DNA from 2 places in the Bacillus sp. AC266 genome. Region 1 is predicted to be linked to the other one. Evidence: predicted binding sites of a transcription regulator. Region 1 holds the regulator's gene; the other holds the start of a gene.
What was found. Region 1 encodes LexA, which represses DNA repair genes until DNA is damaged. Its sites were predicted from a motif close to CGAACATATGTTCG; they were not measured.

Region 1 (16,239 bases):
ATTGGTGGATTTTTTTGTAAGTAATTCATCATGTATTTGCGGGCAATGAAAAATCCTAACGCCACGCCTGCTACTAGTGCTACTACGCCCACTAGAATACCTAACCACATTGGCATATCTTTTCCTCCTTCATGTTGTCTACCTTACAGTGTACTAAAACCTTTTCAATAAGACAAGATACTATTCGACATTTTTTACACATATGTTCGTACTTGTTTGAGAGGATTTAACCAACCGTACTTTTTATTTTCATAATCCATCGCTAAAAATGTTAACTCACACTTTCTAAGCACCTCAAAGAAAGTTGTTTCCATGGATACATTTCCAGAAGTATTTATTCGAATATATTGTGGTTTCACCATTATTTCTCCGTATTCGGCTCCTGTATAAAGCGTATGAGTATGATTTGTTCTTTCATATTTACCAAGAACACGCAAAGCTTGTTCTAATTTATGATGAATTTTCATTACTTGTAACGGCATCGTAATATACGTCATTTGTTTATATAATACTTTCTTCTCCGAAAGGAACCCAGATTCTGAAAATCGAGCAAATAAATCAAAAAACAAATATTCACGACCAAAGTAAGCTTTCGCAATATCCTCTTGAATTAAATACAATTCATACGTTTTCATTTTTCCCCTCCCGATCTGGACAACCTTTTCCCTACATTATATAAGAGAAGATTTGCAATGATTGTCTGACTACGGAGAGAGAAAAAACTTTTCCTGTCGAAAAAACTCAATTACATAGAAAAATCTCCCCATGCTGGAGAGATTTTTCTAAAATCATTAAAGCATTTCTTTTGCTTTACGAACAACGTTCTCTACAGTAAATCCATACTCTTCCATAATCTTCTCACCAGGAGCAGAAGCACCGAATGTGTCGATACCTAGTACATCTCCATCAAGGCCTACGTAACGGTGCCATCCGAATGTAGCACCCATTTCAATTGCGAAACGTTTCGTTACTGCTTTTGGTAGTACAGATTCTTTGTACTCAGCAGTTTGAGCTTCGAAGCGATCCATAGATGGCATGCTAACAACAGCTGCATCAACGCCGTCTGCTGCTAGAGCTTTTTGCGCTTCGATTGCTAAGCTTACTTCAGATCCAGTTGCAATTAAGATTACATCAGCAGTTTCTTTCTTGCTTGCAGAAACTACATATGCACCTTTTGCTACTTTTTCATAAGTATCGTCTTTTGCACCTTCTAATGTTGGAAGATCTTGACGAGTTAACACTAATGCAGTTGGTGTTTTTGTAGATTCTAGAGCTAGTCTCCAAGCTGCAACTGATTCGTTACCGTCTGCTGGACGAATAACAGATACATTTGGCATTGCACGAAGCGCTGCTAATTGCTCAACTGGTTCATGTGTTGGACCATCTTCACCAACAGCAATACTGTCATGTGTAAATACATACGTTACAGGCAATTGCATTAATGCTGCAAGACGAATTGCTGGACGTAAGTAGTCAGAGAATACGAAGAACGTACCACCGTAAGTTTTTAAACCGCCATGAAGTGCGATACCGTTCATTGCTGCACCCATTGCGAACTCACGTACACCGTACCAAATGTTTTTTCCGCTGTAATCAGCTCTTGTAAAGTCTTTTTCGTTATTCATGTATGTTTTGTTAGAACCAGCAAGGTCAGCAGATCCACCGAAGAATGATGGTACAGACTCTGCAATTGCATTAATTACAGCACCTGAAGAATTACGTGTTGCTGCTTTTGATCCTAATTCATAAGTTGGTAAGCTTTGTTCCCAACCTTCTGGAAGAAGACCGTTCATTGCTGCTTGCAGTTCGTTTGCTAATTCTGGATATGCTTGTGCATATTCACCGAGCATCGTGTTCCACGCAGCTTGCGTCGTTTCACCAACATCTTGTACTGTTTTACGGAAGTTGTCATATACTTCTTCTGCTACATGGAAGTCTTGTTCAGCAGTCCAAGCGTATGCTTCTTTCGTTAATTTTGTTTCGTCTACACCAAGTGGAGAACCATGTGAAGCTGATTTTCCTGATTTGTTTGGAGAACCGAAACCAATTGTCGTTCTTACTTCAATTAGCGTTGGGCGTTTTTCGTCAGCTTTCGCTTCTTCAATTGCTTTTGCGATTACTTCAATATCATTTCCATCCTCAACACGGATTACTTGCCATCCGTATGCTTTGTAACGATCTTCTACACTTTCAGAGAATGAACGATTTAAATCGCCATCTAATGAAATATCGTTTGAATCGTAAAGTACAACAAGACGACCTAATTGTAAATGAGCAGCTAATGAAGATGCTTCAGCAGAAACGCCTTCCATTAAATCTCCATCACCACAAATAGCGTATGTATGATGATCTACTACATTATACGCATCACGGTTGTATTTAGCCGCTAAATGTCTTTCAGCCATTGCCATACCTACAGCAGTTGCAATACCTTGTCCAAGTGGACCAGTTGTTGAGTCTACACCTGCTGTGTGACCATACTCAGGATGTCCTGGAGTTTTGCTTCCCCATTGACGGAAGTTCTTTAAATCATCCATTGTTAAGTCATAACCAGATAGATGAAGTAGACTGTATAGTAACATTGAGCCATGACCTGCAGATAATACGAAACGATCGCGGTTAAACCACGTTGGGTTATTTGGATTGTGTTTCATAAATTGAGTCCATAATGTATAAGCCATTGGTGCTGCACCCATTGGCATTCCTGGGTGACCAGAGTTTGCTTTTTCAATCGCATCAATGGATAATGTGCGAATCGTGTTGATAGAAAGTTGTTCGATTGAATGTGACATGCTATTCTTCCCTTCGCGTATGTTAGTAAACGTTTTATACATTTATATGATAGCTTCCCACGCAAGATTATACAACATGTATCGACAAATATGTTGATGTTTTTTTGATTTTTTATAAAAAACACAGTGATTTAGGGAATGTATGGGCATTCAATATGACATACTTTTTAATTGTTTTTATTTTAAAAATAAATATAATTATCTGTATATTTATACAAATATACTAATTTCTGATATATCTCCTTTTTGATAACCTTTAAAAATACAAAAAAGCATCTGAATTAGATGCTTTTAAAACAAATTAAATAATCCGCTTACGAATAGAACTTGAAATAAAATCAATTATAATTACCATTAAAATGATACCTAATAAAATAATTCCCACACGAGACCAATTACGTGAACTAAGTGCAAAAATTAATGGCGTACCAATACCACCTGCTCCAATAACACCTAAAATCGCAGCGGATCGTACATTAATTTCAAACCTGTATAACGTATACGATAGAAAATCCGGTAACACTTGTGGTAATACGGCATACCAAAGTATTTGAAACCGATTTGCACCCGTTGCTATTAACGCTTCCGTCGGTCCCTTATCTATATTTTCAATTCCTTCCGAATATAGTTTCCCTAACATTCCGATAGAGTGTAACCCTAAAGCTAGAACTCCGGCAAAAGAGCCTGGACCAACAGCTTTTATAAATAAAAGAGCCATAACTAATTCAGGAAATGTACGAACAAAACTAAGTACAAATTTCCCAGTTCCTGAAGTTAATTTTCCACTACTCATATTCGTTGCCGCCCAAAAAGCAAATGGAACAGATAAAAAAGCAGAAATAAATGTACCTAATATCGCAATTGCCAACGTATCAATTAAACCGTGTAATAAATCTTCACCATCTGGCAAAGATACATACGACCAATCTGGGTTCAATACGCCTGTCATAATTGCTTTTGTAATTTCTCCCGCCGTATTCTTTATTCCCTCTAACGGGACTCCTGAAAAGGCCCATACATATACAACTGTAAGTGCTATAAAAATAATCCAGCGATATATACTCGGTTTCTTCGGTTTTGGTACGATTATCGTCGTTTTACTCATTATAATTTCCCCCGCAACACTGTACTTATATAATCAATTAGCAATACAACAACAAGGGTATAAATAATAATAGAAGCAGTTTGTTGATATTGTAAAAATCCAAGTGTACGATCATAATATAATCCAATCCCACCTGCTCCTACTAAACCTAGAACAGCTGCTGCACGTACATTCACCTCAAATGTATAAAGTACATAGGAGACGAAGTGCGCTTTCACTTGCGGAATGACCCCATAAACTATCCATTGCACCTTATTCGCTCCTACAGCTGTCATCGCTTCTAATGGACCTGGATCAATTGATTCAATTGACTCATACAATAATTTCGCTACGAGTCCAACGGAGAAACAAGTAAGAGCCAAAATACCTGGAAGTGGTCCTATTCCAAAAATCGCTACAAAAATAGCCGCTAATAATAAATCTGGTATTGTTCGTATAAAATTTAAAATCAATCGAGCTGGACTGTACAAAAATACACTAGTAAATACATTACTTGCCGCAAATAGTGCAAGTGGAATGGCTAAAATCGCCCCTAAAGTCGTTCCAATAATCGCCATACGTAGTGTATCTAACATTGCTGTTGTAATAATTTGAAAATAACTCCAATCTGGTGGCACCATTTCCTTCAATAAATCCATCATATTTGGAAAACCAACTACTAGTTTTGAAAATGATGCGTCGACCTGTACACTACTACCCCACAACAGTAAAATAACTAAAATAACCGTTAACATATGTTTCAATTTACTCGGCGGCTTCGGTATCGATTTCGAATATATCGTCACTTCATTCATTTAGCTGCCACCTCTAATAATGCGCTTTTCTGAGCTACGTCCCCATAAATTTCAGCGAATTTTTCATCCGTTGCCTCTTCTACTAATCCATCAAAAACAATTTCACCAGCATGTAATCCAATAATACGAGTAGCATATTGCCTCGCTAAATCAATAGAATGTAAGTTTACAATTGTCGTAATTCCAAAATCTTCATTAATTTTCTTCAAATCATCCATTACTTGCTTTGTTGTCAGAGGATCTAACGAAGCAACAGGCTCATCTGCCAATATGATTTTCGCTTCTTGTGCCAATGCTCTAGCAATTGATACACGTTGCTGTTGTCCCCCTGATAATTCATCAGCTCGTGCATATGCTTTTTCTGAGATATTCACTCTATTCAGCGCCTGGAATGCAAGCTCCACGTCCTCTTTCGGAAACAGACCTAACGTTGTACGCAATGTAGAATGATATCCAACCCGCCCAGCTAATACATTCTTCAGTACCGTTGATCGCTTCACAAGGTTAAAGCTTTGAAAAATCATACCAATATCTCGGCGCATGCGTCGTAATCCTTTTCCTTTTGCAGCAGTAATAGACTCCCCTTCAATAATGATTTCTCCTTCTGTGATTTCATGAAGGCGATTTACCGATCTGAGAAGTGTTGATTTTCCAGCACCGGATAGCCCGACCATTACAACAAACTCACCTTTTTGAATTTTCAAGTTTATATTATTCAATCCTTTTGTACCATTCGGATACACTTTGGAAACATTTCGAAACTCTATCACACATCTTACCTACCTTCTATGTATTATCAATAACTGAAAAACGGCAAACTAACTGAAATCACACACTTTCCAGTTAGTCGCCATTTCCATATGTATTATTGCGTTTTCACTTTCTTTCCATATTCACGAACGATATCAAATTTACTATCATCAGATTTAACGTATCCTTCATGTGAGTATACTTCTTTAATGATTTTGTGCCCTTCCTCATTCTTTCCTATTTCAATGAAAGCATCCTGTAATTTCTTGCTCCACTCTGCATCTAAATCAGAACGTACAGAAATCGTATCGTTTGGAATTTTCTCCGTAAATTTTACTATTTTCGTTTGATCGAATATATTCGGATAATCTTTTTTTACAATATTGCGAGCATCTTGGAATACAACAGCTGCATCTACATCACCATTTAAAAGAGCAATAAGTGACTGATCATGACCTTTTAATGTAACAGGTTTCACATCCTTTAGCGGATCGATTCCCTCTTTTAACAATACAGCCGCAGGCCATACATAACCCGCTGATGATGTTACATCTTGATAGCCAATTTTTTTACCTTTTAAATCTTTTACACTATTAATATTAGAATCTTTCTTAACAACAAACTCTGATTTATAAACATCTACTAAATCCTTTGTCGGAGCTCCAGTTTCATCATCTACCCCAAAACGTTGCGCCTGTAAAATTACGTTTGCAGCCTTTTTCTCATGCGCTAACACATACGCTGTTGGAGGTAAAAAGCCTACATCTACTTGCTTAGATGCCATCGCTTCTACAATTGTATTGTAATTCGTTGAAATACTAACTTTTACCGGAATGTTTAATTTATCACTTAATAGCTTTTCCAATGGTTTTGCCTTCGCCTCTAACGTATCTGCATTTTGAGAAGGAACAAATTGAACATTTAGTGTCTTCGGTACATAACCTTTTTTCGTATCTTCATTTTTACTTGCACTTGATTCCTTCGTTCCACATCCACTTAATAATCCTGCTGCTAGTACAACTGTTGTACTCATTGCAAAAACTTTTTTCAACATGTTAGTGCCTCCATTTTTCGTTGTTATAAAATAACCTTCCATAAACATGAAGAAATATATCACATATTTTTACAAATAATTGCTTATTTACAGAATCTTTACACATTCTATACATTCACATTAAAATTCTTTTCATATATTTGATATGATTAATTGAAAGATAACTATAGAAAAGGTGAATGGTGTTGAATCAAAATCAAATTGTAACTTTAAATATTTTATTAACAAGCGATGTACATGGTACTGTGTATCCAATTCACTACCAAGATAACTCCAAAGCAGAAATTGGTTTAGCTAAAATTTCTACTCTCATAAAAAAAGAACGTTCTCAAAATGCAAACGTTCTTCTGATTGATAACGGGGACTTCATTCAAGGAACACCATTTACTTATCATTACGCTACATACGAAAAAGATATGGAAAACCCAATGTCCTTATTAGCCAACTACTTAGAGTATGACATTGCAATTATCGGAAATCATGAATTTAATTACGGAATGGATATATTAAATAATGCTGTGGCTACTGCAAATTCCCCTTATCTATCAGCAAACATTTTAGATAAAAACAGAAAAGAACCTTATTTCGGGAAACCATATATAATAAAACATATTGAATCAAATATAAAAATTGCTATTTTAGGGGTGACAACGCATTACATCCCCCATTGGGAACAAGCACATCATATTAAAGATTTACAATTTGAAGATGCATTTGAAACAACAAAAAAATGGGTTTCTTACATCCGTAAACATGAAAAACCAGATTTACTAGTCGTAGCCTATCACGGGGGATTTGAACGTGATTTACAAACCGGAGTACCGACTGAAGTTTTAACAGGTGAAAACCAAGGATATGCAATGTGCCATGAAATTGAAGGCATAGATATTTTACTAACAGGCCACCAGCACCGAGAAATCGCTCACACCGTGATTAATGGTGTAACAATTTTACAGACCGGATGCAATGGACACTCAGTTGGAAAAGTAACAGTAACATTCGAAAAAGCAGAACAAAAATGGGTGAAAAAAGAGAGTTATTCAGAGTTATTGCCCGTACAAGGAATTGCGGCAGACCAAGATGTTCTTTCCTTGGTTGCCAATTATGAAGAGAAAACACAAAATTGGCTTGATAAACCTATTGGAATAATTTATGGGGATATGCAAATTTCCGATGCTATGCAAACACGTTTGCAAGACCATCCTTTTATTGAATTCATAAATAAAATACAGATGGATATAGCTAATGTTTCAATTTCTTGTACAAGTTTGTTTCATAATACATCTCCAGGTTTCCCGAAACATGTAACAATGCGTGACATCGTTTCTAATTATATTTATCCAAATACATTAAAAGTAATTAGAATAACCGGAGCGGATATAAAAGATGCTCTCGAACTCTCTGCTTCTTATTTCACATTAAAAGCAGATGGAACCATCATCGTAAACCCTACCTATATAGAACCAAAACCACAACACTATAATTACGATATGTGGGAAGGGATTTCGTATGTATTAAACATTTCAAAACCAATTGGAGAGAGAGTAGAGTCTTTGCAGTATAAAGGCGCTCCTCTTAATATGAATGAAGAATATGACGTTGTTATGAATAATTATCGTGCAAGCGGTGGCGGGAACTTCTTTATGTTTCAAAATAAACCAGTAGTAAAAGACATACCAACAGATATGTCTGAACTTATCGCTAACTATATATTGAAGCATAAAAGGATAGAAGCAACAAAAAATGAAAACTGGAAAGTTATTAAATAACAATTTTAACAAATAAAAAAAGATGGGCTATGCCCATCTTTTAATTTAATTTTGCATTATCCTGCTTTTTTAAAGCTTTTAATTTCGCCGGTGTAACGTCCGTGCCTTCTTCGTTAACGACTTTAATTCCTTTTAATTCGTTTAACATATTTTGACGAAATCCTTTTAAATATTGTTCACGAAGCGATTGGCGCTCACGTTGTTCTTCTTCAGTTAAGCCTTCAGCTTTTGCTTTTTTCGCTAAGAAGTTAATGCGTTCAATGAGTTCTTGACTTGGCATCTCGAATCCCCCTTCTACTCAAAACTGATTATTATCATACAATAGTTAGTCCTCTTTATCAAGCAATTGCTTTGTATATTCTACATACCTTCGATGTACAGTTGCTTTTGAAACATCATGACCAAAACCACGAAGTGTTGCTGCAATTTCTTCAAAAGTTAATTCATTCCGGCGCAAACGTACAATTTCCTCAATTGGCACTTCTTTTTTCTCACGTCCTACGCTTAAATGACGATTTTTCAAATTATTTTCTGGACGAAATCCTTTCTCCACTGCTCTTTGCATGCCACGTTTAATTTTTAAATTGTGGATCTTTCTTTGATACTCTTCAACGATCCCAATTATATTTAGCACCATCGAATCAGAATCTGAAAGCTGTAATTCACCACTATGCGTGTGCGTATAAACTTTTATCCCCTCTTTATGTAAACAATGCATTAATGCAATCTTTGCATTTCCTCTACCAAGACGCGTTTCATCTTGTATAAGTAGTACATCAACTTGTTCATCTCGAATTGTATCTAGCACTTCTAATATGCCATCACGTTCAATTGTATAACCGCTAGCCTGCTCCTCAATTACCTTTGTAACATCCATTTGATAGCGCTCAGCTAAATGCAATAATTCATCTTTTTGACGCAATAATGATGTTTCCTGTTCTTCTTTTGTTGTGCTCACACGTGCATAAATAATTGCATTCATTTTGAACCCTTCTTTCTCACTATATTTTCCTTATAGTGTATCATAAATTTGCCTTTCGTTCGAACTTATGTTTGTAGAATGTTTTTTCGCATGTTATACTTAATAATAAGAAAAATGAAAGAAAACGAGGTGTTAGAAAACATGGAAAAGTTAACGAAACGCCAGCAAGACATTCTCGACTTTATTAAGCTAAAAGTACAAGAAAAAGGATATCCACCTTCCGTACGTGAAATCGGTCAAGCAGTCGGCCTTGCTTCTAGTTCTACAGTGCACGGACATTTATCACGACTAGAAGAAAAGGGATATATTCGACGCGATCCAACAAAACCACGCGCAATTGAAATTTTAGGTGACAACCGAACGGAAACACAATCTGTTATTCAAGTTCCAATCATCGGAAAAGTTACTGCCGGTTTACCGATTACAGCAGTCGAAAGTGTAGAAGATCACTTCCCACTTCCAGCTAGTATCGTTGCTGGAGCAGATCAAGTGTTTATGTTACGCATTTCTGGAGATAGCATGATTGAAGCCGGTATCTTTGATGGTGATTTAGTTGTTGTTCGCCAACAACAGTCTGCATACAACGGTGAAATTGTAGTTGCTTTAACAGAAGATAACGAAGCAACTGTTAAACGTTTCTATAAAGAAAAAGATCATTTCCGTCTGCAACCGGAAAACTCTTCACTAGAACCTATTATTTTAAAACAAGTGTCAGTTATTGGAAAAGTAATTGGCGTATATCGTGATTTACATTAAAAATAATAAAAAGAAGATAATTCCCTTATTTATATAGGTAATTATCTTCTTTTTATATTTTGATAGATTTCCGTTCATTCAAAAGAATGCGTTTCATTAATTATTAACGCGTTTCAATAGTAACATCTCCAGCAGCGGTTTTACCGCTAATCTTTTTACTACCATTACCAATCGTTATATTTTTATTGTCTTCATTAAAAATTGTCACGTCTCCAGCAGCAGTTTGCCCAGTTATAACTGCATCTTGTGGTTTTTCCAATAAAGTAATATCTACATCTCCAGCAGTTGAACTTACCTCTAAATCATATTTAGAATCATGATCAATAATATCTATATCCCCACTAGCCGTTTTTGCTGTTACTTTCCCTATTACTTTTTTAAAATTCACCTCACCAGCTTTTGTAGACCCCTCCACACTCTTTGCTGTTACATGTTTCAAATCCACTTCTCCGGCGAGTGTTTCAACACTTACGCGGTCACTTTTCACATTACTTATTTCTATTTGTCCAGCGGATGAATTTACTTTTATCTCTTGATAAGAACGTTCAGGTACTAATATAGTCAATGTAGGCGTTTGAAATCCGAAATTGTAAAATGAAAAATCAAATGAAACACCTTTTTCTATTTCCCCTATGATTTTTAATGTATCACCATCTTCAGCAATACGAATCTCCTGTTTACTTACGTCTCCTTTTTGCTTTACATAAAAAGAGGAATCAGGAGATTTTTGGACAACAATATCTCCAGCATCTAACTTAACTTCTACATTTTTTAGCGTTTCGTTTTTAATTACGTCCTCTTTATCTCCTTTTTCTGCAGTTTGTACTGCTTTTTCATATGTTTGTGAAATCCCTATTACTCCAATAATGATACAAGCGATAGCTACTAATAATATCTTTTTCATCATCTACTCCCCTTTTATCATTTTGAAGTTCCAGACTACATAGCGTACACATAATCTTTTAAACCACTTCGTACTATAATAAGCTACAATACATAACAACAAACCTACTCCGACAAACGTTATACTAACGAAAAGATCCAACCATATAAAAGTGCCCATAAATACTTTTACAATAACGAAAAATGGTGTCACTACACTAGCAATACCACCGACCCAAAAAGAAAATATAAAAGCTATAATTGCAACTAACGGGCCTAGCACGATAATAAAATTAAACAAACTAAGTCCAACCGCTGCCATGACAGCTCTTGTCACATTTGAAGTCGACGGATCTTTTTTCATTTCATCAAATCGATACATCGCAAGTAAGTCTTTCGCAATTACTTTCGGAGAGCCAAGACCCTTTATTATTTCTGATTCAGTTTTCCCTTCTTCTACCCCAAACTGAAAGTGCTCTTCATAATCGAATAAAATATCTTGTCTCTCTTCTTCTGGTAACTTTCTAAGATGACTTGATAATTCTTTAAGAAACTGCTCTTTACTCATCCCATTCCACCCCTTCAATAATTTCTTGAACACCTTTAGCAAAATCACGCCACTCTGTTACTAATAACGTAAGTTGCATCTCCCCTTGCTCTGTTAGTTGATAATATTTACGGGGCGGTCCTTCCGTCGATTCTTTTAAATACGTTTGAAAATATCCCTCTTTCGTTAAACGACGTAATAACGGATATACAGAACCTTCCGATATTAAAAATTTATTAGAGATTTGCTGTACAAGTTCATAACCGTAACTATCTTTACGTTTCACTAGTGCCAAAACACATAGTTCTAACACACCTTTTTTAAACTGAACGTTCAAGGACAATCCCCCTTTCTCATTTTAGTACTGTTCAATAAACGGTAGCTATTTTATCCATAATATACCACTTAGTATTATTTATTGCAAGGTACTGAATTATATTTATTCCCTAAATTTAGAAAACACAAATATAAAAGCCCGAATAAGACCTTTTGTAACTGACCATTATCCGGGCTATCATTCAACTAGAATTACAATAATACAAGATTTCATTCAATCTTTCTCCTCTATGAACCCACTTCCATTTGCGACCCTAATAAATTTCGAAATACACCTTTTCTCTCTTTAGCCAATTGATTAAATTCACCTTTTTGAACAATTTCACCTTTTCCTAAAACAATAACTTGATCTGCATTCCGAATCGTAGATAACCGATGCGCAATAACAACAATAGTCATCGTTCCTTTCAACCTTTCTATTGCTGATTGAATTTTTACTTCATTTTCAGTATCTAATGCACTCGTAGCTTCATCTAATACTAAAATGGATGGTTGTCTTAAAATAGCTCGAGCTAGTACAAGTCGTTGACGTTCACCGCCTGAAAGTCTCACTCCACGATCTCCAATGAGAGTATCAAGCCCTTTTGGAAGCATTCGTACAAATTCAGCTGCCGCCGCAAAATCTAATGCAGTCCAAATTTGTTCTTCACTCGCATTCGGCTCAATCATCAATAAATTTTCTCTTATGCTTGCATTAAATAAAAAAGGATCTTGTGGCACATAACTAATAGCCCGTCTCAATGACAATAAATTTTCACTTGTAAGAGGAGTTCCATCTATTAATACTTGACCTTTCTCTGGCTGAATCAATCCCATTAAAACATCGATTAATGTGCTCTTCCCAGCTCCCGAATGTCCCACAATAGCCGTCATACTATTGATTGGTATTTTCACATTAATATTTTGAAGTGCATACAAATGCTCCTTCTTATTATATCGAAAATAAATACCCTTACATTCAATACCCTGCTCTATACAAATCGGCTTTATATGTTTTTGCTGATGTATATCCTGCATTTCAACTGCTTCATTACACTCTTCTTGTAATTCCCATAAAGATTTAAAAGCAGGAATACTTGCAGCAAGCTGTTCTAAATTTGACTGAATTGTCATAAATCGTGGCCATAGTCTCGAAAAGATGAGTATGATTAATAGTAATTGGGTAGGTTGAGCTTTAAATATACTTACTGATAATAATATAAAAAATGCAATTAAAATAGCCATTGAAACTTTATAAAACAATTGAGAGTTCGACCTTATTCTCATATACTCCATTTGTTCATTACTCATCTTTTCTGTTATAGATTGTAACCAATCTATACGTGATGCTTCCAAAGTATTACTCTTTATATCTTTAATTCCATTAAAATGATCTGTTATACCAGAAAGATAGTCTTGTGCTAATTTCGAGGTCTTACCGCCTAGTATTCGTGCTTTTTTTATAAAAGCACGAGAAGCTACTAAGAATAATAAGCCAAAGACCAAAACAAATATAGTTATTTGGGGAGATAATAAAAACGCAAGCCCCACCTGTATGAATGTAAACAGAATAACAGCTAACAATTGTAAAATTAAATTAACCCCATAACTTACGCGAGCTAATTCTGTAGTTAATATATTTATTAGATTTGTTTTCCTTTTCTCTAAAAAAAAACTCCACTTCGCTTTTAGAATCATATTATATGTTTCTATTCTTAATTCTCGTACAAAAGCTTGTTGCGTTCTCGCATCCCTTAGCGTTATGTTTCGTTGTAATAGATTTTGCCCTAACACTATTAGTATATATATACCTAAAATAGAAATTAGACTTGTTGTTTTAGGGAAATCCTGCAAAAATCTATAAACAGGTGCAATAAAAGCAGTCTCCTCGCCTATATTAATTATTCCAGCCATACTTATCATAGGAATTAATAAAATAATACCTATCCCTTCAAGTAAACTTATTAAAACCATACCAAACAAATTCACATACAGAATTTTCCCTGCAGAAGAATATAATTTCTTCATAAAATATATAATATGATTCATCGATGTTCCCCCTATGACAAAGCAAGCTTCTTTGTTTTCCTCCAAAGACATAGAAACGGACGTAAAGGAAAATATAAAAAATGAAGGAATTTAGGTAACGGCAATGTTTTTGCATCAATCGGATAAGGATAGAGTTGGCTCATAATAAATAAAATTTTTTGCTGATTAGACATCAGTGAAAATAAATGCCTACTATGATAAGCAAGTACTTCTTCAGGAACAGGATCGGTATGCAAGTTTATCATTTGCTTGAAATAAAACAGCGCTTCTTGAGCTAACTGCTTTGAACGTTTTTTCGCTACTAATTCCATCATCCTCTTATCTAATCGTGCACCTAACATTTGAGATGCCAAAATTAATGCTTGTCCTCCTAAATGAAACATTTGATATTTTCTCATTAATTTGTTAATCTCACTCCAGTTAAGATCTTGATTGACAATTTTTTTTATATCCACTAACCAGCGCAATCTAGACCAACCATGTCTAGCACCATGAGAGACAAGAAATAAAAATAAATCTTCCTTTCCTAACATATATACCGAATTACTTGTAAGTGCACTTTTTCTCTTTCGCTTCCAAAGCTCTTCAAACCCAGGTTCCTTACCCGGTCCAGGATTTAACCTCCAATGAATTTCAAGTTTGATCCGCCTTGTTGGATGGAAAAATGTTATATGGTGATGCCTCCATTTCCAATCACTTAATATCGTTTGAATATAATCATCTTTCACATATCCTTGCTCTAAAAGTAGTTTTTCTACTTTTTCTAATTTTTGAACAGGAATGAGAACGTCCAAATCACAAGATGTTCGTAAAGAAATATCTCCATATAAGTCCTGAGATAGTACAGGTCCTTTTAGAAACATCGTACGAATCTCATTTTCATTAAAAAATTTATTTATTCGTTCCATTTCAGCACTTAAATAAAGCATTTGAAATGTATTATTTCTATATTTTCTATTTAAAGTTTGTACAACATGTGAAGGAATTCGTTCCTCATCTACCTGTTTAAGTTTTTGATAAATCACCGGATAAACACGATGATGCATGGCTTGCTCAAGAAAAACCTCCCAATCAATATCTGTGAACCATTCACTACTATAAGTTTGCAGTGTTTCGTCATCTTGTAACTTCAAAATTGTAAAAAGAAGTTTCAATTCCTTAGACATGAACTCTACATTAAGACCAAAATCTTTCTCCATTTTATTCTCCTTTAATAGTGTCCTCACTTAACCTCTTTGCAAATGATCCAACGACAGTAAATTTCTCCATTCCTTCTGATCCAGTAACATAAAAAGAACCGCTCCGTAACCATGCATGCGCAATTAATTCACCATGACTATCCTTAGCAGTTCCTAAATAAAGAGTACTCTCAATGTGACGTTTTTCGAGCATTTTCATCCCAGCTATAGCTTTAACAAGGCATTGACTTTCCCAAAAAGTATAACGACTCATAATAGAAATAGCTTCAGACACCTTCTTTAGTGTATCCCCGTGTGGCTGAATTTGAGCAACTGATGTTTCGTTCATGTAATCCCCTAAAGAAGGTGCAACTTTGGAAAAGGTAATACTTTTCAGTACACGTGCCCATCCTAAAAAAATAAAAGCCTCTAAAAATAAGAGCTTTGTTTTCATGTTCAGTGATAAAAACATCCTTAACCTTTTCACAATATTTATTAATCCCTTCCTAACAGTTCTCTTGAAATTGCGAATCTATCTATTAGATTGATCTTTTATTTGAATTAAACCTTCTTGAAATAAACACTCTAAAAAGGAAAGAACGTGCTCTTCACAATCTTTTCGTTCAATATCATAGTTAGATACTAACATAGTAACAAGCTGATTAATTATTACTGGATTTTCAATAAGCTCCCATATTTCTCCGCCTATTTCACCCAAGTTATAGTAATTTCCTTTTTGGACATTTAACATAACTTTTTCTCCATCCATATCGCTTACTATATTACCCTTACTTTGGACAACGTTATGTTCTAATGATATTTTTCTCGAGTGGACAACCATCAACCATACTCCCTTTCTGTATAGTATTTAAAATAACTTCCACAAGCTCATGCGCTGTAAATCTTGAAGCCGGGCGGCTTACTTGAAACATTTCCATTCCACTTGCAATATCAGATGAAGTTTCAAAATGCCATTCCATCAATCCTAATTTAGAAATCAAAGAGCTCCTAAAAGTATGTCGGTATAATTTAAACAGACGTGTAAGCCCTTCTATCTGAGTCATCTCTATATCTTTCCCCTGTGTTTTTACTAATTCAATAACACCAGCAAGACGTAAAGGCTCAGGAAAAAATTGAGAATTCACAGGAACAGCATACTTCGTTTCCCTTTCAAACAAAGAGCTATATTGCGTTATTCCCATTCCAAACTCATCTAAACTTTCTTTCCATAATTTTTGTTGTGGGTAAGATGGATGGACTATTGGG
Region 2 (16,239 bases), on a different contig from region 1:
ATGACATTTTCGCATTCTTTAAGTTATTTTCTTTCGCACCGACAATCTCCACTTTACGTCCGTCACCTTTACGTCTTTCAAGTGGTACCGGAATAAACTCTTTACCGCTTAAATATTTCCCAGTTAATGAATTCTCGTCTTGCATAACTTCAGCTGGTGTACCTGCTGATACAACTTGACCACCATGAATACCTGCACCAGGTCCGATATCAAGTAAATAATCAGCAGCCATCATCGTATCTTCATCATGCTCAACAACAATTAACGTATTTCCTAAATCACGCATTTCCTGCAATGTACGAATAAGACGATCATTATCACGCTGATGCAAACCAATAGAAGGCTCATCAAGAATGTAAAGTACGCCAGTAAGGCGAGAACCAATTTGTGTCGCTAAACGAATACGCTGCGCCTCACCACCTGATAAAGTTCCTGCGGCACGACTTAACGTTAAATAATCTAAACCGACGTTCACTAAGAACCCAACACGTTCCTGAATTTCTCTTAAAATTAAATGAGCAATTTTTTGTTGTTTCTCCGTTAACTCAACAGTTGAGAAGAACTCCTGTACTTCTTGAACAGAATATTTCGTTACATCGGCAATCGTTTTATCACCAACGAAAACAGCTAAACTCTCAGGCTTTAAGCGTCCACCTTTACACTTCGGACAAGCTTGCTCTGCCATATATTTCTCCATCTGCTCACGAATATAATCAGAACTCGTCTCACGATAACGACGCTCAATATTCGGAATAACACCTTCAAATAAAATCTCATTTTCCTTTACTTGACCAAATTCATTCACATAGCGGAAATAAAGCTTCTCTTCCCCGCTTCCGTACAGCACTTTATCAAATAAATCCTTCGGTATATCTTTCACCGGCATATCCATATCGATGCCGTAATGATTACACACAGATTTTAATAATTGCGGGTAATATTGTGAACTTGTCGGTTCCCAAGGAGCAATCGCATGTTCATTTAATGATACATCCCAGTTCGGAATAACAAGTTCTAAATCTACCTCTAACTTCGATCCAAGTCCATCACAAGAAGGACACGCGCCGAACGGACTATTAAACGAGAACATACGCGGCTCTAATTCTCCGATTGAAAAACCACAATGTGGACAAGCATGATGTTCACTAAATAGAAGTTCTTCCTCTCCCATTACATCGATTAAAACTCGGCCCCCGCCAAGCTTTAAAGCACTTTCTAGTGAATCTGCAAGTCGGCTTGCAATTCCTTCTTTCACAACAATACGGTCAATAACAACTTCAATTGAATGCTTCTTATTTTTTTCTAAAGTAATCTCTTCCGATACATCCAGCATCTCTCCATCAACGCGCACACGAACATAACCTTGCTTCTTAATATCTTCTAATACTTTCGCATGCGCACCTTTACGCCCTGACACGATAGGCGCTAACACTTGCAACTTCGTACGTTCAGGATATTCAAGAACACGGTCTACCATCTGTTCCACTGTTTGTGATGTAATTTCAATTCCATGATTCGGACAAATCGGCGTACCAATTCGTGCAAATAATAAACGTAAATAATCATAAATCTCCGTTACCGTTCCAACCGTTGAACGAGGATTACGACTCGTCGTTTTTTGATCAATTGAAATCGCTGGAGATAAACCTTCAATCATATCAACATCCGGCTTATCCATTTGCCCTAAAAACTGGCGCGCATACGCAGATAAAGATTCCACGTATCTACGCTGCCCTTCTGCATAAATCGTATCGAATGCTAACGATGATTTCCCCGAACCAGACAATCCCGTCACAACAACAAGCTGATTTCTCGGAATGGTTACGTCAATATTTTTTAAATTATGCGCTCTAGCACCTTTTACAACAATAAAATCTTTACTCACTCTTTTCACCCTTCCGCTTTTAATTCTAATAGTAAATCTCTTAATTCAGCTGCACGCTCGAAATCTAATGCCTTTGCTGCTTCTTTCATCTCTGCTTCCATTTTCGCAATTGTATTTTCACGTTCTTTTTTCGTCATCTTCTTAGCTGGTGTTGCTTCATATATTTCCGTATCCTCAGCTGCTGTTGTCGCACGAATAACGTCACGTACTCCTTTTTGAATCGTTTTCGGCGTAATACCATGCTTTTCATTGTAAGCTTCTTGTATACTACGACGACGCTGTGTTTCTTCAATTGCAATTCCCATTGATCTCGTTATGCGATCTGCGTACATAATAACGCGGCCGTTTGCATTACGCGCCGCACGACCAATTGTTTGAATTAATGAACGCTCTGAACGTAGGAACCCTTCCTTATCAGCATCTAAAATAGCTACAAGTGATACTTCTGGAATATCTAATCCTTCTCGTAATAAGTTAATACCGACAAGTACATCAAACTTACCAAGGCGAAGATCACGGATAATTTCAATACGCTCTAATGTTTTAATTTCAGAGTGAAGATAATTCACTTTAATTCCTACATCTTTTAAATAGTCCGTTAAATCCTCTGACATTTTCTTCGTTAAAGTCGTAATTAATACACGTTCATTTTTCGCAATCCGGTCATGGATTTCTCCTAATAAATCATCTATTTGTCCTTCAATTGGTCGTATATCAATTGGTGGATCTAAAAGCCCTGTTGGACGAATAATTTGTTCTATTGCTTTCGGTGACTGCTCTAACTCGTACGGTCCTGGCGTTGCCGAAACGTAAATAACTTGATTCGTTTTCTCTTCAAACTCATCAAACGTGAGCGGTCTATTATCTAAAGCTGATGGCAGACGGAATCCATGATCAACAAGCACTTGCTTACGTGCTTGGTCCCCGTTATACATCGCTCTTACTTGCGGAACCGATACGTGCGACTCATCCATAACGATTAAGAAATCCTCTGGAAAATAATCTAAAAGCGTATACGGCGTTGAACCTGCTGGACGAAGTGTTAAATGACGGGAATAGTTTTCAATCCCTGAACAAAAGCCCATCTCGCGCATCATTTCTAAATCATAACGCGTTCGCTGTTCTATGCGCTGCGCCTCTAACAACTTACCGTTATCATTTAATTCTTTTAAACGCTCTTCTAATTCTTTTTCGATATTTTCAATAGCGACCTTCAGCTTTTCTTCACGTGTAACGAAGTGAGATGCCGGGAAGATTGCTACATGATCACGTTCTGCTAATACTTCACCCGTTAATGCATTTACTTCTCGAATACGATCTATTTCATCCCCAAAAAATTCAATTCGAATACAATGCTCATCAAGTGATGCGGGGAAGATTTCAACTACATCTCCGCGCACACGGAATGTACCACGCTTAAAATCAATATCATTACGTCCATACTGTACATCAACAAGTTCACGAAGCAATTGATTGCGGTCCTTTTCCATACCAACTCGAAGCGAAACAACTAACTCGCGGTATTCTTCCGGAGAACCTAAACCGTATATGCACGAAACACTCGCAACGATAATAACATCATCTCTTTCAAATAAAGAAGACGTTGCCGAGTGGCGTAATTTATCAATTTCATCGTTAATTTGCGCATCTTTTTCAATAAACGTATCCGTATGTGGTACGTACGCTTCTGGCTGATAATAATCGTAATAACTAACAAAATACTCCACAGAATTGTTAGGAAAGAAATCTTTCAGCTCACTATATAACTGTCCTGCTAACGTTTTATTATGAGCCATTACAAGTGTTGGCTTCTGCACTTCTTTAATGACATTTGAAATCGTAAATGTCTTACCCGTTCCTGTCGCTCCAAGCAACACTTGCTTTTTCTTTCCACTATTAATTCCCTCTACAAGCTTCTCTATCGCTCCCGGCTGATCACCTTGCGGGGAATACTCTGAGATAATTTCAAATGGATGTTCCAACTAAAAACCGACCTCCTCATAAAAATCTGTATTATTATTTTACCACGAATGCCCATAAAAAACCTAAAAAAAAACGAACAGATATTCGGTAAAGTTTTCGACAAGTTATATATAGAAAAAGGAAGGAATAAATACTTCCTTCCTCTACTAACTCTATTTTTTAAGTACATATAATAAGTCATATCCATTGCGCCCATTTTCATTCGTACAATCTATTAACCTATATGCCGTTTCTGATTCACGTTGCTCTTTAACAATCCTTTTACAACTATCTTTATGTAACCCTTTATGGTCACCAGCAAATTGATCTCGTCTATTATCTAACACATAAAGTATATCTTTCTCACTATGCTCTAACGTTTGAAAAATCGGATCACCTTCATGTGTATACTGTACAATTCTTATTTTATCAACTTTCCCTTGTTCCACATTCCAAATGAACTTCTCGAATTTATCTAGATTAGAAATTTCCGCCCCCTCTGCAACGACATCATTCTTCTTATCAATTGCACTGTTAGGTTGTGAACATGCTACTAAACTAAAGAGAAATAAGCATATAAAACCTGTTCTTTTTCCTATCGTTATCCTCTCCTATACAAACTATTGGTATACTAGAAAAAAGCTACTTTCCTCTATGAAAGTAGCTTCTTGTTTCCTTTCTCCTTCTTCGGAAAAATAACATATGAAAATGAAATTACAGTATCCACTAAAAGAATAATAGCCCATACTTGGCTTACACGGCTTGCTGCTTTATTTAAAACGATTCCTGACTCTAACCAATTTCCCCACTGTTCTACTGGAATAAGCCCATACATGAAGAAAAAGAATATATGAACAGCAATAAACAAAATAAGATGTAAAATCCAATTTTTTATTTCCTGCTTCGCATGCGCCATCCCTGCTACTTCAATTGGTTCTTCGATAATAGGTGCCGGTTCATTCCGCCACTTCGCAACTAATTTTTGTACATATATATCTAATTTCTTCAAATCCTTTTTCCCATAAAAAACTGCATATAATAAAATGATTACCGTAATGATTTGAAAATTAGAGAACTTCCCTGTTTGATAGTAGTCCACTACTCCTAAAGTTAAAATAAACACTTCATTTACAAGTAGCACAATCCCCATAATAAAACTTGCCTTTTTCAAGCGAAATCCATACCTTAGTAAAAAGAATCCGATAGCCGATAACCAAAATACAATCTCTGCCCCAATTAAAAAATACCAACGATATTCTGCAAGTATACTCATTTATCCCTCTCCCTTTCGTCATATATACGAAAAGCCTCATCCATATATAATAGAAGCTCTTCTTCAATTGGATACATACTCATTTTCTGTGAATCTTCTTTTGACTTTCTTACTTCCCACAATTTATCTAAAAATGCTTCATCACCATTTGCCATCTCTAAACACTTCTGCATTAATTCCTTTGTTGCGCCTTGTACCTCATCACATGATGCTTCCTTACCGTCTTTCATAAAGTTACGTAGTTGCTTTAATAAATTTACCCATTCTAAAACATTCGGGTCTTCTTCACTCATGTTCGGCAAATTATGAAGCAACTTTTGTTCTCCCTTTGAAAATACTTCATTTTGAAATATTTCACGTATACGAGACGACTGTTTCGAAAGCTGAATAAGTTCAAACATAACTTTCCAATCAAGTTCTCCTTCCACATCTACCGAATAAACAACAGCTTGTAAAACACGCTCCATCCGATTGAATTTCTTTTGTTCTTCCTGTACAAACCGAAGTTGTTTTTCAAGAGAATCCTTTAAGTTAAGCTCACCTTTTACTAACATATTCGCAGCCTCTTTTAATGAAAAACCCATTTCTTTTAAAAATAAAATTTGCTGCAAACGAACAACATCTCTCTCGCTATATAACCGATGTCCTCCATCAGTTTTCCCACTCGGCTTTAATAAATCAATTTGATCATAATAACGTAACGTCCTTACTGTAACCCCTGTTTCCCTCGTTAGTTCTTGAATTGAAATCAACTCCATCACCTCTTCTCCTTCATTATAAAAGGTGACGTAACGTAACTTTCAAGTAGTTTGTAAAAAAAATACAAAAAGCTATTTATACCTTTTGTATAAACAGCTTTTATGGAAATAACCCCTTTTGTATAGCACGCCCACAAAATAAAATAATTGCCCCTACAACAACACTTGTTGCTGTTTTATGATAATGCGCTAAAATTAATAAATAGTATGATAAACCTACAGCACCAATCATAATACATACACTTGGCACTGGATTACGAGAGAAGTTTTGTATTCCCCAAAACAAAGCAAAAATAGCCGTAGCGACACATAATACCGGTAATCCCATCCCAGTTCCCCTTTTTCTATCTATTCCTTGTTGCTAACACACTCGTCGATGCCATACTTATTAATAAACCAAAAATAGCACTATATAATAACTCATTTACATGTACTACTTGCCTATCTAAATACTTATTTACACAAAGATACATAATGAACAAAAAAACGCAGCTTGTAATACAAATCGTAAAATATGACTTCATATTGTTCACAACTCGCTCATCAATTGACGGTACTCTCTTCTTTCAAACGCTTCTGTTCTCTATATTCCGAAATGCCATATAAAATGACTAGTGCTACATTCGATATGAAGATCGTTCCCCACGTAATACTTAAAATCATTAAACTCACATTTAAAACAAGACCCGCTGAAAGCAAACTTCCTATGAACCGTATAATATCTTACTTACTCATACATGATCAGCCTCTTTTTGATTTCTATATTTCCATTTCGGCCAATAGTTCACAAAGAAATAAACAAACTGTCCTAATACAAATAAAACAAACGGCATGCCCGCATTTCCATAAACAATTAAATTATACAAACTCCATACCGCTAAACTCATTGTTAAAAACAACCCTAAATATTTAAACGCTTTATCCGACTGAAATCTCTCAAACTCATCTTGCATTTTCATTCCTCCTATCGTTATGCTCGTTTTCCCGCCATTACTCCTATGATGAGACTACCAGCAAATAAGAAACTACATACAATGAATATTTCTGGAATCGGTATAGTAATTCGCCCTATCGCTTTGCTTGCAACAATATAAACAATAAGCAAAAGAAATGCGAATATAAATGAAACATTTACATACTTTTTTATATTTTCATTTACCCGCTCATCTATATCTGGAAGTTCTTTTTTTGTACTTCCGCTTTTTGTAATTCGTATACAATATCAGAAATACAATTGCTAAAATATTACTAACTATAAGCGATAACATCGGTATGGATGGGTCCATAATACGAACTAAAACGTCCCCCTCCACATAATCCTAAGACAGTAGCGATATACAACTTTTTAGTGTCGTTCATTTTCTCTCCCCTTACTCCAGCGTAAATATTTCCTCTACCTTCATCCCAAAATATTTGGCGATTTTTAGGGATAGCTCTAGACTCGGATTATAATGATGGTTTTCAATCGCCACAATCGTCTGCCGCGTCACCTGCATCGCCTTTGCCATTTCCACTTGCGTTATATGATGTTGTTTTCGTAATTCCTTAATTTTATTTTTCACACCCATAGGCTCCACCTTCGAAAGTAAAGATATCTTTACAAAAAAAGGTAAAAAAAGAGACATCTATAAGATGCCTCTTTTTTTGCTACATAAATCCTAATGCATATACAAGAACGTACCCAAGAACAGATAAGCAAACCGAGCCAATCAATCCTGCCACGAATGCCCTACTTCCTAATTTGCGGAACGTTTTAAACTCTACATTTAAACCGAGTCCTGCCATTGCCATCGCAATAAGCATGTACGCAATTACTACAATATATCCGGCAACAACTTCTGGGATAATCCCAATCGAATGCACCGCACTCATTGCTAAAAATCCGAAGATGAACCAAGGAATCGGAAGGTCGCGCCACGATCTTTTTTCCTTGCTTTCCTCGCTCTTACCAAACCATAATCCAATTAAAATCGCTACTGGCACAAGCATCGCTACGCGCGTTAACTTCACAATAACCGCGATGTCTACAGCCGTGCTACCTCCTGGCGCTGCAGCAGCGATAACGTGAGCGATTTCGTGCAGCGTCGCCCCTGAGAACACCCCGTAACCGTAGGGTGAGAAGCCAAGTACTGGGTATAATAGCGTATAAATAAGTGTAAATATTGTACCTAAAATTGCAATAATTGCTGCCCCGACTGCTGTTTCTTCATCTTTCGCTTTCACTTGCGGTGCAATTGCCACGACCGCTGCCGCACCGCAAATTGCCGTCCCGCATGCTGTTAAAATCCCAAGTTTCTTTTCTACTTTAAATACTTTCGTTAATCCATATACAACGAAAATGGTAAATGTAATAACAACCGCTGCGATGACCAATACTTTCGGCCCCGCCTTCGCAATATCTACAAGATTTAACCGCATTCCGAGTAAGATGATCCCAAAGCGTAGCAACTTCTTACTCGCAAAGTTCGTTCCCACTATCGCTTCTTGAGGAATCCCGATTGCCGCGCGCCAAACCATCCCGATTAGAATAGCGATTACTAATTGTCCCATAATATTTAAAAATGGAAGCTCTGCTAAATATTTCGCGGCGATTGCGATTAATAACGTAATCCCAATACCTTGCGAAAATCCAAAGCCCTTCTTCTTTTGTATAACAAGTGTTTGTTCCACTTTGTACCACCCCAATAATCGTATTGGAACATGCATGTTCTTTCTAGTTACATTATAAGAGAGTTTTAATAATAAGTTTAATATCAATATTGAATCCCTATCATCAGAAATACTTATGATAAAATAAAAGCAAAAATAAAGGGGCCTAACAAATGAACGTCGACATTTTAAAGATCTTTGTTACTGTCGTTGAACAAAAACATTTTTCGCGTGCTGCGGAACTATTAAACCTTTCACAACCTGGCGTTAGTATGCACATTCGCAACTTGGAAAATGAATTTGGGACTACACTTATTCAGCGCTCCCCAAAGCACGTCCAAGTTACGGAAGCTGGAAACATATTATACATACACGCAAAGCAGATGCTCTCACTTTATGAAGATGCAAAACAGGAAATTAATGCGCTGCATAACGTCGTAACAGGAACACTTCGCATCGGCGCTAGCTTTACAATTGGCGAATACTTACTTCCAAAAATACTTGCGCGCTTTGCCAATGAAAATGCACACGTCGAAGTTCATACATTTATCTCCAATACGGAAGAAGTTTTGCAAAGCCTCCGCTCTAATCAAATTGATATCGGCTTAGTGGAAGGCCAAGTCGTGTACGCTGACGTAGATGTTGAAACTTTTATGCAAGATGAAATGAAACTCGTCGTCCCGCCAAACCACCCATTGCTCCATATCAAGGGGATTAACGAAAATGCATTGCAAGACCAAGTCTGGGTATTAAGGGAGAGCGGCTCTGGCACACGTGCCTATAGCGATCGATTTATACACCAACATCATTTAAAAATGAAACGCTTCTTTACATTTAGCAGTATTCAAAGCGTGAAGGAAGCCGTTGCAGCCGGTCTTGGCATCGCCATCCTTTCAGATTGGACTGTTCGAAAAGAACTATTAGCAAAAGAACTATTCCACATCCCTGTTCCGAACGAAGAGCTAATCCGTCCATTCTCCATCGTGCGCGGCAAATATTTTATCCCGTCTAAAGCTATTCAAGTCTTTTTAAAACACGTAGATTCTTTTGCGAAAAAACAGAGTTGACCTTCACATTAGTGTGAAGGTTTACAATACATGTAAAAGGAGTGAAACGCATTGCGAATTGGAGAGTTATCAAAAGAAACTGGGGTTAGCGAAAGGGCACTAAGACATTATGAAGAAAAGGGATTACTCCCTTCGAAACGCCTAGCAAATGGCTACCGTGATTTTGATGAAAGTGCAATCGAAAAAGTAGAGCTGATTCAAATGTACTTGCAAATCGGCTTAAATTTAGAAGAAACAGAACGAATGCTACGTTGCCTTGAAATCGAGCCCCATCTTTACGAAAATCCGTGTAGTAGTATCCTTGCACTTTACGAAGACAAACTTGATGAGGTAACGAAGCAAATCACATTACTTTCCAACATTCAAACGAATTTACAAAAACACGTTTCACTCCTAAAACAAGCAAAAGAAAAGGGATGATTACATGTTTGTTATACATGGCAGTTCAAGACAAAACGGAAATACGGAAGCTTTAACACATATGGTGATTGATGGGATTGAAACAGAACAAATTTACTTGCGTGATCATATCGTCCACCCAATCATAGATCAGCGCCATGATGTAGAAGGATTTCAACCTGTAAATGATGACTACGAGCAGTTAATCGAGCGCATGCTAGAGCACGACACGATTATCTTCGCTACACCGCTATACTGGTACGGAATGAGCGGCCACATGAAGAACTTCGTTGATCGCTGGTCACAAAGCTTGCGTAATAAATCTCTTCATTTCAAAGAAAAAATGAAAGGCAAAAAAATGTACGTTGTCATCGTTGGCGGAGACAGTCCAAAACTGAAAGCATTGCCACTTATCGCCCAGTTTCAATATATCTTTGATTTTGTTGGTTCATCATTTGAAGGGTATATTATTGGGGATGCGAATGGACTAGATGAAATCAAGAACGATGCTGAGGCGCTGGCAAAAGCACAATTGTATAATAATAAATTCAAAAATAGCACACAGAAATAAGTTTGACAAATCCATTTGTATGCGCATACAATAAAAATAATATTATGAAAGGAAGGTACTTTGACCAATGAAGTTCTAATTCTCTTATTTATTTCATCCATCACAAATAGTGAACAAAAATGATGAAAACTAGCAGAGGATTAGTCTGTCCATTTGTCGATACTTTCTTTCGATACGATTATGTAAAAAATCGTTTATTTATGTACGATTTTTACATTAAAGGGCGACATTTATCCTCTCTAGTGAAACTAGGGAGGTTTTTTTATGACTATTTTAATCGCACGTAATATCGAAAAGAGCTTTGGTGATCGCACCATATTTACGTTACCATCACTAGAAATTCAAGCAAACGATCGTATAGGGATTGTCGGAGTCAACGGAGCTGGAAAATCTACGTTATTACAAATATTAAGTAAAGAAATAGAAACTGACAAAGGCACAGTAACTCATCATAGTTCTATCGCCATCATTCCACAGCTTAGCGAGGGGATACCGGAAACCGCTTCTTCCCTCGCTAAAGGAAAATGGAATATTTCAAACGTCGCAAATTCAATGAGCGGCGGTGAACGAATGCGCCTAAAGATCGCCCATGCCCTCGAAGAAGATGCAGGCATTCTATTTGCTGATGAGCCAACAAGTCACTTAGATATGTTCGGTACAGAGCAATTAGAAAAGGCACTTTTATCTTATAAAGGTGCACTTGTTTTAATATCGCATGATCGTGATCTTTTAGATGCCATATGTACAAAAATCATCGAAGTTGAAGACGGTACTATTCAAGAATATAAAGGTAATTATTCAAACTATCGAAAGCAAAAAGAACGTGAGCGAATACAAAAGGAAGCAGAATATGATCAATATATACAAGAAAAAAATCGGTTAGAACAGTCAATTTCACAAAGAAAGCAACGTGCTTCTAGCATGACAAAAATCCCAACACGGTTCAGTTCATCTGAATCTAAACTTTATAAGTGCAGCGGGGCTCATGGGCAAGAAAATGTTAGCAAAGTAGCGAAAGCACTAGAAACACGCCTTGAAAAGTTGGAACAGAAAGAAAAACCGAAGGACTTTTCTCAAGCTCAGTTTGACGTACAATACCACACACCAATTCATAGTAAAGCAGTTGTTCAATTTAATAAAACAACGAAGAAAATAGGGGATCGCACATTATTTAAAAATATGAATGGAACAATTGTCCCTGGGGCAAAACTTGCTATTTTAGGGGAAAACGGAAGCGGAAAAACAACTTTGTTCAAAATGCTTCTCGCGAACGAGCGTGGCATTCAGCTTTCGAAAAGTTGTAAAATTGGATACTTTGAACAAACATTATCTATTTTAAAAACAGATAAAACAATTTTAGAAAACGTTCTAGAAGAAACAAACTATACAGAATCGTTCGTTCGAACAATACTTGCACGGCTCCTATTCCGCCGTGAAGATGTTCATAAACCTGTGCACATCTTAAGTGGTGGAGAACGCATGAAGGTTGCACTCGCAAAAGTATTTTTAGGAAACTATAATATGCTTCTGCTCGACGAACCGACAAACTATTTAGACTTGGCAACGCAAGAAGAATTAGAAAGCATGTTACAGGAGTATCCTGGTACAATACTTTTCATTAGCCATGACCGTGCCTTTATTCGTTCTGTTGCAAACCATATTCTACAAATAGATGAGAGCGAACCAAGAATATTCCACGGCAATTACGAGCAATACACAAAAAGAACCACCCAAGCTTCTGTAAACGTTACTGAACAAGAATTATTGCGATTACAAACAAAATTAACAGAAATCATCAGCCGGATTTCTATCCCAAATCAGCATGATGACATCACATTTCTCGAACAAGAATACGAAAAATTATTAGTTCGAATTCGGCAGTGTAAAGAAGCGCTCTAATGTCTTCCCCATATATCGACGGGACCTTCCACATTTCCCAAGAAATATCGAGGCTTCGACATAGAATATCACCCTACCTATCATGTTAGACACAATAACAACAAAAAGCCGTGCACCAGCACGGCTTTTCACTTTATATACGGACAGCAGTCCCACTCACCGCAACCATTAGCATTCCTTCGCGAACTACTTCGTAGTCCACATCGATACCAACAATGGCGTTCGCATTTTTTTGTCTTGCGAGAGTTTTCATCTCTTCCATTGCAATGTCGCGCGCTTCTTTTAATTTACTTTCGTAGGCGCCTGCGCGACCACCGACAACGTCACGGACAGAAGCGAAAAGGTCACGCACGATATTCGCACCCATGATTGCTTCGCCATTAACGATATCGATATAATCAATAATTTCTTTCCCTTGAATTGTAGAAGTTGTTGTTACAATCATGCTTTGTAGCCTCCCAAATAAGATTTCCACTTACTTATGGTGCACTAATTCAGCAGAAATTATATTTACGAACTAAACTGCGCCTCATACAATCGGCTGTAACCCTCGCCTCGTTTGATTAGCTCCTCATGTGAACCTTGTTCTGCAATACCGTCTTTATTTACAACGACGATGCGATCTGCATTTTTAATAGTTGCAAGCCTGTGAGCGATAACTAATGTTGTACGGCCAACAGATAGTTCTGCAAGTGATTTTTGGATAGCAAGTTCTGTCTCTGTATCTAGCGCAGAAGTTGCTTCATCTAAAATTAAAATTGGCGGGTTCTTCAAGAACATACGGGCAATTGCTAAGCGCTGCTTTTGTCCTCCTGAAAGTTTCACACCACGCTCACCAATAACTGTATCTAAACCGTCTGATTGCGAGTAAATTAAGTCCTCTAGCTGAGCACGTTTTACCGCCTGCCAAATTTCAGTTTCTGAAGCTTTTAAGTTTCCGTAAGCGATATTTTCACGAATTGTTCCTGAGAATAAGAAAACATCTTGCTGTACAATTCCGATTTGCTTACGAAGTGACGATAACGTCATCTCTTTGGTGTCAATGCCATCAATTTGAATTGATCCAGATGATTGTTCATAAAAACGAGGTAATAAACTACATAGTGTTGTTTTCCCTGCCCCTGATGGTCCAACGAAAGCAACTGTTTCACCTGCATGTATTTTCAAACTAATATCGTTTAAAATCGGCTCTTTATTTTCATATCCGAACGTGATGTTATTGTATTGAATATCGCCGTGTACATGTTTAACTTCTATTGCACCTTTAGAATCTACAATATCCGGCTCTGTTTCCAGAAGTTCTACATATCTTTTAAAACCAGCGATTCCTTTCGGATAACTTTCAATAACCGCATTAATTTTTTCAATTGGGCGGAAGAAAATATTCGTTAATAAAACGAATCCAATAAATCCACCGTACGTTAATTCACCTTGCAGAACAAACCATGTACCACATATTAATACAAAGAGTGTTACAAGACGCATCAGCATATAACTAATCGATGAATTTAACGCCATAATTTTATACGCCATTAATTTTGTTGTACGGAAACGAGCATTATTTACAGCAAATTGCTCTTTCTCAAACTTTTCATTTCCAAATGCTTGTACAACGCGGATACCACCTACATTGTTCTCGATACATGCATTGAAATCAGCAACGTCTGAGAATAAACGTCTAAACGTACCTGTCATTTTTTTATTGAAGTAAAGTGCCAACCATAATAAGAACGGGATTACGAAGAATGTTAGAAGTGCTAACTTCCAGTTAATCATCATCATAAATGAAAATGCTCCAACTAAAGTCATAATGGCAATGAATAAATCTTCTGGTCCATGGTGAGCAATTTCCCCAATTTCCATTAAATCGTTTGTAAGACGTGAAATTAAATGACCTGTTTTATTATTATCAAAAAATCTGAATGATAGCTTTTGAATGTGATCAAATAATTTCTGCCTCATATCTGTTTCAATGTTAACCCCAAGCATATGTCCCCAATATGTAACGACATATTGCAAACCTGCATTTAACACATAAACTACGAACAAGCCGAAACAAGCCCATAAAATAAGCGTCCAATTTTGTCCTGGTAATAACTTATCAATAAATTGATTTACGATAAGCGGGAAACCAAGTTCGAGTAAACCTGCAATAACTGCACAGGAAAAATCGAGTACGAATAAACCTTTGTACGGTTTATAGTAAGAAAAAAATTTACGTAGCATATCTTTCCTCCCTTTTCCAAATTAAAAGACTCTCTAAATGATAACCATTATCAAATAATTATTCAAGTTATCCGTCTATGAAACTAAAAAAACCTTCATCTATATTTGATGAAGGTTTCCATTTTATTTTATATAGCTTCCGAATCCCATTCGTGCTCTTGCTGAACAAATACAACACCTAATTCATGATGTCCCCCGGCGTATAATGCCGTTTGAGCAAGACGAAGCTCACCATTTGTATCTACTACTTCTAATTTACAAAACGCTCCTGTCGTCTTCGTTTGAAGCGCGTCATAAAACTCTTCGGTACTTCTTGGAATGATTCCATTTACTTTCGTAATAACTTCTCCAGGTTTTAAATTCATCTCTGCCCCAATTGTATTCGGAATTGTATCTAACACAACAAGTCCATCATTACGTGCGGCAAAGTATGCTGGTCTTTTCTCGTCTGCAATTTTCTCTTGCATCGAGATTGTAAAGCGTCCAAGCATTGCGACTCCCATCGCGATAATTGCAAGTACGTGCCACCAGTAACTTGCGATACCTAAAACGAGTACGAGCCCCGCTAAACCATAGACACGTCTTCCTGTAAATAACAAAGCTTCCGTCGGCTCATAACTTCTAACCTTTCTCATAAATCCAATTAAAAATGGAACGAGGAATAAAGAGTATGTAGTCGAACCTATTGAAACGACAGGCCACCAAGAAATAAATCCTGTCACCGCGTCTCCTGGTATAAGAATAAATACTGGTACAAGCCATAAACGATTGGATTCATGTAGTCCAATTCGTAGCCCACGCTTACCTTTGTTAATTTTCGGCGTAGAATAACGAACTGCATTTTTAGAGATTAATAAACCCTCTACAACGAGCATAACGCCTAGTAAAATAGCAAGGGATACAATCGTACCCTCTTCACCTTCTCCAAGCTGTAAGAAGGAAACTGGCATCTTAGACGATAACAACACGAGTGCAATCGCGATTCCGAAAGTATAAGCTACAGATAAATATCGATACATAGCAGTTAATCCGAATAATAACGTCCAAAGTAAAATTGCCCATAAACTCGCTTTTGAAACAACAAGCCCAAGCCCAATCGTAATAATAGATACGATTAATCCGTACCCAATACCTGCAAATAGAGTTGTTCGTAGTTCAAACCAAATATCATATACTTTAAAAGAAAAATCTTTTCGTTCTCGTAATATACGTAAGTATCCAACGAAGATACTACTAATTAAAAATACATAGACAGCAGGGTGTAAGAAAAAACGTCCAACCGCTCGTAGTATTTCAAAAAGCCATGCCTCCACGAATTCATTCACCACCATTTATATCATTCTTTCTTTTTATCTTATCATATTTAACACATAAAAAAATACAGGCATCAAAGTGCCTGTATTCTTTCTTATTTCGCTATTAATTTCAATGCCGTCTGTAATTGTAAATCATTTTCTCCAGAACGGATTTTTTCAATGATTTTAGTTTGAATCGCTTCAGCTGTCTTTTTATCAAGTTGCCCTGTCGCTTCCATCTCATTCGCATTTTGG

Region 2: a site for LexA is predicted at 3,942-3,955, ahead of uvrB (excinuclease ABC subunit B). Genes of this name have one in related genera too.

The regions. Positions count from the first base shown of each region.
Region 1 covers NZ_CEEDEC010000009.1:32,319-48,557, reverse strand. Annotated here, with positions in the region: gene AC0IXC_RS26185 (YneF family protein) at 1-116, opposite strand, end outside; gene sirA (sporulation inhibitor of replication protein SirA) at 195-635, opposite strand; gene tkt (transketolase) at 792-2,792, opposite strand; gene phnE (phosphonate ABC transporter, permease protein PhnE) at 3,094-3,897, opposite strand; gene phnE (phosphonate ABC transporter, permease protein PhnE) at 3,897-4,691, opposite strand; gene phnC (phosphonate ABC transporter ATP-binding protein) at 4,688-5,461, opposite strand; gene AC0IXC_RS26155 (phosphate/phosphite/phosphonate ABC transporter substrate-binding protein) at 5,557-6,495, opposite strand; gene AC0IXC_RS26150 (bifunctional metallophosphatase/5'-nucleotidase) at 6,681-8,264, shown strand; gene AC0IXC_RS26145 (DUF896 domain-containing protein) at 8,305-8,544, opposite strand; gene AC0IXC_RS26140 (YneB family resolvase-like protein) at 8,590-9,246, opposite strand; gene lexA (transcriptional repressor LexA) at 9,388-10,002, shown strand; gene AC0IXC_RS26130 (DUF4097 family beta strand repeat-containing protein) at 10,106-10,909, opposite strand; gene AC0IXC_RS26125 (DUF1700 domain-containing protein) at 10,910-11,452, opposite strand; gene AC0IXC_RS26120 (PadR family transcriptional regulator) at 11,445-11,768, opposite strand; gene AC0IXC_RS26115 (ABC transporter ATP-binding protein) at 11,996-13,795, opposite strand; gene AC0IXC_RS26110 (nucleotidyltransferase domain-containing protein) at 13,807-14,994, opposite strand; gene AC0IXC_RS26105 (lasso peptide biosynthesis B2 protein) at 14,996-15,469, opposite strand; gene AC0IXC_RS26100 (lasso peptide biosynthesis PqqD family chaperone) at 15,506-15,814, opposite strand; gene AC0IXC_RS26095 (aldolase) at 15,777-16,239, opposite strand, start outside.
Region 2 covers NZ_CEEDEC010000004.1:221,745-237,983, forward strand. Annotated here, with positions in the region: gene uvrA (excinuclease ABC subunit UvrA) at 1-1,885, opposite strand, end outside; gene uvrB (excinuclease ABC subunit B) at 1,891-3,867, opposite strand; gene AC0IXC_RS18215 (DUF4362 domain-containing protein) at 4,021-4,452, opposite strand; gene AC0IXC_RS18220 (hypothetical protein) at 4,500-5,120, opposite strand; gene AC0IXC_RS18225 (MerR family transcriptional regulator) at 5,117-5,878, opposite strand; gene AC0IXC_RS18230 (hypothetical protein) at 5,979-6,206, opposite strand; partial or broken gene AC0IXC_RS18235 (ATPase) at 6,223-6,541, opposite strand; gene AC0IXC_RS18240 (hypothetical protein) at 6,610-6,831, opposite strand; partial or broken gene AC0IXC_RS18245 (hypothetical protein) at 6,849-7,237, opposite strand; gene AC0IXC_RS18250 (helix-turn-helix transcriptional regulator) at 7,249-7,446, opposite strand; gene AC0IXC_RS18255 (YeiH family protein) at 7,526-8,548, opposite strand; gene AC0IXC_RS18260 (LysR family transcriptional regulator) at 8,701-9,594, shown strand; gene AC0IXC_RS18265 (MerR family transcriptional regulator) at 9,646-10,014, shown strand; gene AC0IXC_RS18270 (flavodoxin family protein) at 10,019-10,564, shown strand; gene abc-f (ribosomal protection-like ABC-F family protein) at 10,829-12,463, shown strand; gene AC0IXC_RS18280 (YbjQ family protein) at 12,597-12,908, opposite strand; gene AC0IXC_RS18285 (ABC transporter ATP-binding protein) at 12,974-14,689, opposite strand; gene AC0IXC_RS18290 (PDZ domain-containing protein) at 14,818-16,002, opposite strand; gene AC0IXC_RS18295 (S41 family peptidase) at 16,098-16,239, opposite strand, start outside.